DNA from 2 places in the Duganella sp. 3397 genome. Region 2 is predicted to be linked to the other one. Evidence: riboswitches for the same ligand, from Rfam matches in the RefSeq annotation. Region 2 holds a riboswitch; the other holds the start of a gene.
The links. Region 2 has a riboswitch for thiamine pyrophosphate ahead of thiC (phosphomethylpyrimidine synthase ThiC). Riboswitches for the same ligand answer to the same signal wherever they lie in the genome.
Positions count from the first base shown of each region.

Region 1: another riboswitch for thiamine pyrophosphate. It lies ahead of J2X54_RS11035 (TonB-dependent siderophore receptor); the one in region 2 lies ahead of thiC (phosphomethylpyrimidine synthase ThiC).

Region 1 is NZ_JAVDVB010000003.1:508,555-512,763, reverse strand. It holds gene J2X54_RS11035 (TonB-dependent siderophore receptor) at 1-1,659, opposite strand, end outside; TPP riboswitch at 1,719-1,816, opposite strand; gene J2X54_RS11030 (Imm26 family immunity protein) at 2,009-2,500, shown strand; gene J2X54_RS11025 (hypothetical protein) at 2,506-3,225, opposite strand; gene J2X54_RS11020 (sensor histidine kinase) at 3,222-4,209, opposite strand, start outside.
Region 2 is NZ_JAVDVB010000007.1:120,692-124,900, forward strand. It holds gene J2X54_RS21615 (diguanylate cyclase domain-containing protein) at 1-1,438, opposite strand, end outside; TPP riboswitch at 1,571-1,679, shown strand; gene thiC (phosphomethylpyrimidine synthase ThiC) at 1,749-3,665, shown strand; gene thiS (sulfur carrier protein ThiS) at 3,676-3,879, shown strand; gene J2X54_RS21630 (thiazole synthase) at 3,992-4,209, shown strand, end outside.

The DNA.
Region 1 (4,209 bases), on a different contig from region 2:
ATTGGACGCGTTGTCGACATACTCGAGGCCCTTGCGGATCTGGAACAGCGCCAGCGTGGCACTGAGGTCGTTGCGGATGTCGGCTTTGACGCCCAGTTCCACCTGTTTCGATTTTGCCGGTTCCAGCGCCTGCCGTTCGTTGAGAGCTCCCTTGGGCGCCACGCCGCCATGCTCGAGACCTTGCGCGTACGAGGTGTAGAGCGAGACGTTGGGACGCAGGCTATACACCAGCGCCACGCTCGGCAGCCAGAAGCCGGCGTCGGTCAGGGCATTGGGCTGGATCACGCCGGCGTCGTTTTCACCGACGTACTGGTTGCGGCGTACCTGGACGTAGCGCGCACCCGCATGCAGCTTCAGTTGTTCGGTCAGGCTGACGATGTCCTGGGCGAACAGCGAGCGCTCGTTGGTGTAGCGGCGCTCGGACACCGGGCCGCTGGTGCCTGGCGCTGGCGGCACCACCACCGGCTTGTAGATATTGCTCACGCCCGAATAATCGTACAGGTCGTCGCCCCATTTTTCGCGGTTGCGCATCAGCGAGCTGCCGAACGTCACCTCGTGCGTCATCGCGCCGCCGTTAAAGCGGCCCTGCAACAGCGCCTGCACCGTCAGCGGCGACTTCTTCTCGCCTTTGCTGATGTAGTTATAGACGTCGTAATCGCCGTCGCCGCAGAAGCCGGGGAACAGTTCCTGGGCGCTGCAGCCGTACGGGAAGGCCGTGTAGTCATCGCGCTTGAAGGTGTTCTGGTTGGCGCTGACGGTCGCTTTCCACTCGGGCGAGAACGTGTATTCGAAACGGGCGCCGATATTGCTGCTGATGGTTTCCACCGGGCGCGACCACGGCTGGTCGTTGAGCATGGTGTCGGCGTCGATCACCGGCAGCGTGGTGTTGTTGAGCAGCTGGAAGCCGGGGGCGGTGAGCTGCGACTTGCGCTGGTAATCGGCATCGATTTGCAGCAGCGCCTGCGGCGAGATGCGCCAGTCGAACGCGCCCGAGATGAACTTGCGGTTGCCGTCGGCGCCCTTGACGATCGAGCGCAGGCGCTCGGCCGCGACGTTGACGCGGTAGCCAAAGCGGGTATCTTCGAACCGGCCACCGACATCGGCCGCGCCGTACAGCGTGCCGCGCTCGCGGGTTTCCAGCACCACCATCCGGATCGGGTTGTCGGTGGGGCGCTTGGTCACGTAGTTGAGCACACCGCCGGGTGCTGATACGCCGGCCTGCAGGCCCGACAGGCCTTTGAGCACTTCCAGCCGTTCCTTGTTTTCCAGCGCGATCTGGGTGTCGCCGGCGATCGTCATGCCGTCCTTGCGGTAGCTGCTGGCGTTATCGAGCTTGAAGCCGCGGATCGAAAACTGTTCGGCATAGCCGACCGCATTGTAGGCGTCGGACAGGCTGGCGTCGTAGCGGGCGGCGTCGGTGGTCGAGCGGATCTGCAGGTCCAGCATCTGCTGCGACGTGATCACGTTGAGCGAGGCCGGAGTGCTCAGCAGCGAGGCGTTGGAAAAGCCGCCGATCGAGGCGGTGCTGGCGCGCGCTTTGACGGCGCTGACGACGACTTCAGGCAATGGCTGATCGGCTTCCTCGGCCATGGCGGCGCCGGCAAAGGAATTGAGCACCGCCAGGGCGATGACGGATACGGCGAAATGTGGTGTGGACATGATGGCTGCTCTCTACGTGTTCGGCTGGGCGCCGCGAGGAGAGACATCAAAGGAGGGGAGGGCCGACTTTTGCGCTTTCCTTCGCTGGCATTATCCAGATCAGGTACGAAGGGTATCTCTCACCCGGAAAACGATTCCAGGACCCCTAGCGAAACCGGAGTGTAACACAATCGTCATCATTAAAAACCCGCAAAGCGAGGCTGCATGCGCGATTGTGACGCCTGCGCCACGCGTGCGCCACACTTGGCGCGCCGCCGCTACACTGCCACTTTTGCGCCGCGAGGCGCCAGCGCGGCGGGCTCTGCCAGGCAATAGCAAGGTCTGCCGCGTGTGTAGCGAAAGGATGGGAATGAGGCAGTCGTATCAAGAGGGTAGTTTTTTCGCCGTGCCGTTGCTCAGCGGTGGTTACGGCGCCGGCCTGGTGGCGCGCTTGTCGCCGGGCAGCAAGATCATGCTGGCCTATCTGTTCGGTCCGAAGCAGGACGGCCTGCCGGACCTGGCGCGGCTTAAAACATTGACTGCGCAAGACGCCATCAAGGTGCTGCGGGTAGGCGACATGGCGCTGGTGAGCGGCCACTGGCGCGTGCTTGGCGAGCTCGACGCCTTCGATGCGGCCCAGTGGCCCATGCCGCAGTTCCTGCGCCGTGCCGATGCCTTGAAACGCGCCTGGCGCGTCACCTATGCCAGCAACGATCCGGCGCGCTCGGAACGCGAGGAATCGGTCCCGTACGAAACCGTCGGCTTCGAGGCCGACTCGCTGTACGGTTATGGTTCGGCCGAGCTGCTGCTCACCAAGCTGCTGGCCGGCGCCGAGCAGCCGTCCCAGCGTCATTCAGTGTAAGCGCGCTAGCCGGTACAGCTGACATTCCACGCCGTGTATTCGCCGCCGCTTTTACGCACGGCCACCCGCGCCACCGCGTGGCGGTCGCTTTCGAAAACCATGCCCAGCATCAGCGGTGCGCCGGCAACCGGCGCCGCCGGTTCCAGCGCGGCCAGCCGGTACGTCAGCGCGCGATACGGTGCGCACTGCGAATGACCGGCAAACAGCAGGCGCGCGCGGCCCAGCAAATCGCGGTGCTGGCGCAGCAGCGCCACGGCATCGACGTCCGCCACCTTCGGGTCTTGCAAGGTGGTGTAGCGCGCGGCCGCGCACGGCACGGTGGGCGTGGCCAGCCACACGTACCAGCGCTGCGGCTCGGCCGCGTCCTGCCAGCGCTCACCCTCGGGCGCCTTGGCGTTATAGATGAAACTCGAGCGGATTTGCCGGCACAGGTCGGGGTGCGAGCGGCGCGGCGCCGAATCCATGCGCGCAATCACGCGCGACGGCTTGCCGGCGCTCTCGCGGTCGATCTCGAAGGCGGGGGCGAACAGCGGCCGCGTGGCCCACGGCCCCTGCGGCACGGCGGCCTGGCGCGCGCTGAAAAAGGCCTCGAACGATGCGCGTTCTTCGGTGGTCGGTTCGCGCTGCTGCGCGACCTGGGCAGGTTTGGCCGCCTTGGCGGCACCCGCGGAACCGCACAGTGCACCGCTCGCCAGCACTGCGGCAATCAGTAAAACTTTTCTCATGCTGCTTTCATCACGATCTGGATGGAAAGGCCGCCACCGTCGCGGTTGCGCACCGTCAGTTCTGCGCCATGGCGCTGCATCACCCGGTCCACGATGGCCAGTCCCAGGCCGGCGCCGTTGGCCTGGCCACGCGCCGTATCGAGCCGGGTAAACGGTTTGAGCAGTTGTGCGATCTGGTCGTCGGGCACGCCGGGGCCGTGGTCCTGCACCTCGATCGTTACCCGCTTGGCCGCACCGGCACCCTTGACGCTGCAGGCGATATCGATTTCCGTGATGTCCTGGCCCGGCGTTTTGCCGTAGCGACGGGCGTTTTCCACCAGGTTGTTGATCACGCGTTTGAGGTCGGTGGCGTTGCCCATGGCATGCGCGTCCGGCGCGATGTCGGTCTTGACGCGCACGTCGGGCATGCGCCCGGCGTCGTGCGCGACATCGGCAACGAGCTCGCTGATATCGACGTCGATGAAGCTCGACTTCTCGGTGGGGCGCGCATAGTCGAGGAACTGGCCGATGATGGCGTCCATCTGGCCGATGTCGGACTGGATGCCCTCGCGCGCATCATCGGACAGGTTGGCCATTTCCACTTCGAGCTGCATGCGCGCCAGCGGCGTTCGCAGGTCGTGGGAAATGCCGGCCAGAATTACCGCACGGTCCGACTCCACCTGCTGCAACTGCAGCACCATGTGGTTGAACGAGCGGTTCGCTTCGAGGATTTCGTTCGGACCGGTTTCGGGCAGCGGGTCGGGGCGCATGCCTTGTGCAAAGGCGCGCGTGGCCTTGGTCAGGCGCCGCAGCGGCAGGTTGACCAGGCTGGAAATGAGCGCCGCGCCAAGCAGCGAAATCAGCGACACCACGCTGGCCCAACCGAGCCACTGGATGCCGGTAAGACCACGGATGCGCTCCCGCTCGAGCATCAGCCAGTACTGGTCGTCGTCGATCTTGAACGACACCCAGAAACCGGAGACGCCATTAACCTTGGACGAAAAG
Region 2 (4,209 bases):
TGTCGCGACTGCCTGCAGGCGGCAGTTGCAATGCGCGCACGCCTTCCAGGTCGCCCAGCCACAGTACCCGGTCGCGCACCGCCAGCGCCCATACCTCTTCCTCGAGCGCGCGCCCGGGCACCGGCACCAGGCGCGCGCGGCGGCCCTGGGCATCGGCGCGGTACAGGCCTTTCTGGGTGCCCAGGTAGATCTCGCCATCGGGTCCCGGCACGATCGCCAGCACCCGGCCCTTGGGCAGGTCGGGCACGCTGGAAACCTGGCCGGTGGCCGGGTCGACGATCTTGATGCCGCCGCCGGCAATCGACAGCCACAGCCTGCCATCGGGCGCCTGCATCATGGACGGCACGCTGAGCACGCCAGCAGCGTCGGGGTCCAGGTAGCGCACGGTGGTGACCGCATCCGACACGGGACCGTGCTGGCTGAGGCCGCCCATGCCGGCCACGAAGACAATGCCGCCGCGTTCGCGGAACATGGTCATGATGTTGTTGTCGAGCAGGCTGTCGGGGGTGTCGGCACGGTGGCGGATACGGCGCGTCTCGCCGCTGAGCACGTCCAGCACCACGATGCCACCTGCGCTGCCGTCGGTGCCGATCCAGACCTGATCGGGCGCCGCTTCGATCATCGACACCACGCGCTCCTGCTGCAAGGTCGATACCGGCCCGCTTTCGCGTACCGCCGTGGCCTTCAGGGTGGCCGCATCGACCAGGAAGGCGCCGTTGGCGCGGGTGCCCACCCAGATGCGGCCGGTGCTGTCCTGGAACAATGCGCCGATGGGCAGGGCGGCGCCATCGACCAGGGCGACCGGCCGCACCCGGCGGTCCTGGTCCATCAGGAACAGGCCGCGCTCGGTGCCGATCCACAGCCGGCCATCGGTGGCGCGCAGCAGGAAGCTGACGCCGCCGGCCGGCAGCGCCGCCCCGGCGGCATAGACCATGCGGCTGACCGCGCCGGCGGCATCGATGCGGTCGATGCCGGCGCCGTGGCCTACCAGTATGCCGTCGGCGCCGTCGTCGGTAATGGCACCCACATCACCGCTGGCCAAGCCACCGGGTACCGCGCGATAGCGCACGAAGTTGTCGTGGGCGGCGTCGTAGCGCGCCACGCCGCCGGAATTCATGCCGACCCACAGGTGGCCGCGCCAGTCGATGTGTACGCTGAGAATGTAGCTGTCGGGCAGGGCGTCGGTGCGGGTGGTGTCGCCCATGTAGCGCAGGTAGCGGCTGCCATCCCAGCGCACCAGCCCGGTCTGGGTGCCGATCCAGACGAACCCTTGCCGGTCCTGGGCAAAAGAATTTCCGCCGGTCATGTCGGGTTGCTGGTGGTGCTTGAACGCGGTGTGGGCCAGGCGGCTCCAACGTTCGGTGGCGTACGTGGGCGCAACGCATGCCAGCAGCAGCGCCAGCAAAAACAGACAGCGGTGAATATTGCATTTTGGCATGAGATCACTATACCGCAGCGGCCGCCACCAGATGTGGCATTTACGCTACGGGCAGGGCGCACCAACATGCGGGTCGCGCAATCGGCAAGGCGCGGTTATAATCGTCGCGCTGCCCGCTGAACACCACCGGGCGGCATACGCTAGGGGTCCTGCGCACGGCATACAGCTGTGGCGCGGGTGAGAAATACCCTCCGAACCTGATCTGGATAATGCCAGCGAAGGGAAGCTCAGGACAACGCCGCCACTGTATTTGTGGAACGGGTGTCGTCCTACCTCCTTAGCTGGCTCCTGTCGCCAACCAAGGAGCCACATGAACGCCAACCAGAAATTCCTCTCCGCCACCGCCACGGTGGACCAGGCAGCAATCCACCCGCTGCCCAATTCCAGCAAAGTCTATATCCAGGGCAGCCGCCCCGACCTGCGCGTGCCGATGCGCCGCATCACCCAGGCCGACACGCCCGCCTCGTTCGGCTTCGAAACCAACCCGCCGGTGTACGTGTACGACACTTCCGGTCCGTACACCGACCCCGAAGCCGTGATCGATATCCGCTCCGGCCTGGCCGCCACCCCGCGCCTGCCGTGGATACTCGAGCGCGGCGACACCGAGGAGCTGAGCGGCCCCACGTCCGAGTACGGCCAGGCGCGCCTGGCCGACCCGGCGCTGGCCGAGCTGCGCTTCAATCTGCACCGGCTGCCGCGCCGCGCCAGGGAAGGGCGCAACGTCACCCAAATGCACTACGCGCGCCAGGGCATCATCACGCCCGAGATGGAGTACGTGGCGATCCGGGAAAACCTGCGCCGCCGCGAATACCTGGCCGAGCTCAAGGATTCCGGCCCGATGGGCCAGCGCCTGGCCGACCTGATGGGCCGCCAGCACCGGGGCCAGTCGTTCGGCGCCAGCATCCCGCAAGAGATCACGCCCGAATTCGTGCGCGACGAGATTGCCCGCGGCCGCGCCATCATCCCCGCCAACATCAACCACCCGGAAGTGGAGCCGATGATCATCGGCCGCAATTTCCTGGTAAAGATCAACGCCAATATCGGCAACTCGGCGGTCACCTCGTCGATCGGCGAGGAAGTGGAAAAGATGACCTGGGCCATCCGCTGGGGCGGCGACAACGTGATGGACCTGTCCACCGGCAAGCACATCCACGAAACGCGCGAATGGATCATCCGTAACAGCCCGGTGCCGATCGGCACGGTGCCGATCTACCAGGCGCTGGAAAAGGTCAATGGCAAGGCCGAAGACCTGACCTGGGAAATCTTCCGCGACACCCTGATCGAGCAGGCCGAGCAGGGCGTCGATTACTTCACCATCCACGCCGGCGTGCTGCTGCGCTATGTGCCGCTCACAGCCAAGCGCCTGACCGGCATCGTCTCGCGCGGCGGCTCGATCATGGCCAAGTGGTGCCTGGCGCACCACCAGGAATCGTTCCTGTACACGCACTTCGAAGAGATCTGCCAGATCATGAAGGCGTACGACGTCTCGTTCTCGCTCGGTGACGGCCTGCGCCCCGGTTCGATCTACGACGCCAATGACGAGGCGCAACTGGGCGAACTGAAAACCCTCGGCGAACTGACGCAAATCGCCTGGAAGCACGATGTGCAAGTGATGATCGAAGGCCCTGGCCACGTGCCGATGCAGCTGATCAAGGAGAACATGGACCTGCAACTCGAGCAGTGCCACGAGGCGCCGTTCTACACGCTGGGACCGCTCACCACCGACATCGCTCCCGGCTACGACCACATCACGTCCGGCATCGGCGCCGCGCAAATCGGCTGGTATGGCACCGCCATGCTGTGCTACGTGACGCCGAAGGAGCACCTTGGACTGCCCGATAAAAACGACGTCAAGGACGGCATCATCACGTACAAGATTGCCGCGCACGCGGCCGACCTGGCCAAGGGCCACCCGGGCGCCCAGATCCGCGACAACGCGCTGTCGAAAGCGCGTTTCGAATTCCGCTGGGACGACCAGTTCAACCTGGGACTGGACCCGGACAAGGCGCGCGAATTCCACGACGAGACGCTGCCGAAGGATTCTGCCAAGGTCGCGCATTTCTGCTCGATGTGCGGTCCGCATTTCTGTTCGATGAAGATCACCCAGGAAGTGCGCGAGTACGCGGCTGCCAACGGCATGAGCGACGGTGCGGCTTTGCAGCAGGGCATGCAGGTCAAGGCGGTGGAATTCATCAAGAACGGCGCCGAGCTGTATCGCAAGTTGTGAGGGAGCCTCGATGATCGAGATTGAATTGAACGGCGCGCCGCACGCGGTGCCGGCGCGCCAGACGCTAGATCAGCTGGTCGACGGCTTGTCCCTGAGCGGCCAGGCGCTGGCGCTGGCGGTCAACCGCGCGGTGGTGCCGCGCCAGCAGTGGCCGCAGCGCGAGCTGCAGCCGCAGGACAAAGTGGACATCGTGCGCGCCATCGGCGGCGGCTGATTTTTTTGAACCCCGCACACCATGCCGGGGTCGGACCCCAAGGGGTCCGACCCCATGTGGTTAGGGGTGGAACTGAAAGGACAAGCAAATGAACCAACAAATGAACCAGCAAATGAACCAGCAAGACGCTCTCACCATCGCCGGCAAGACCTACCAATCGCGCCTGCTGGTGGGCAGCGGCAAATACCGGGACCTGCAACAGACCCGCGCAGCGACCGACGCGGCCGGCGCGGAAATCATCACCGTGGCGATTCGCCGCGTCAATATCGGCCAGGACCCGAAGGCGCCCAGCCTGCTCGACGTGCTGCCGCCGTCGCAGTACACGATACT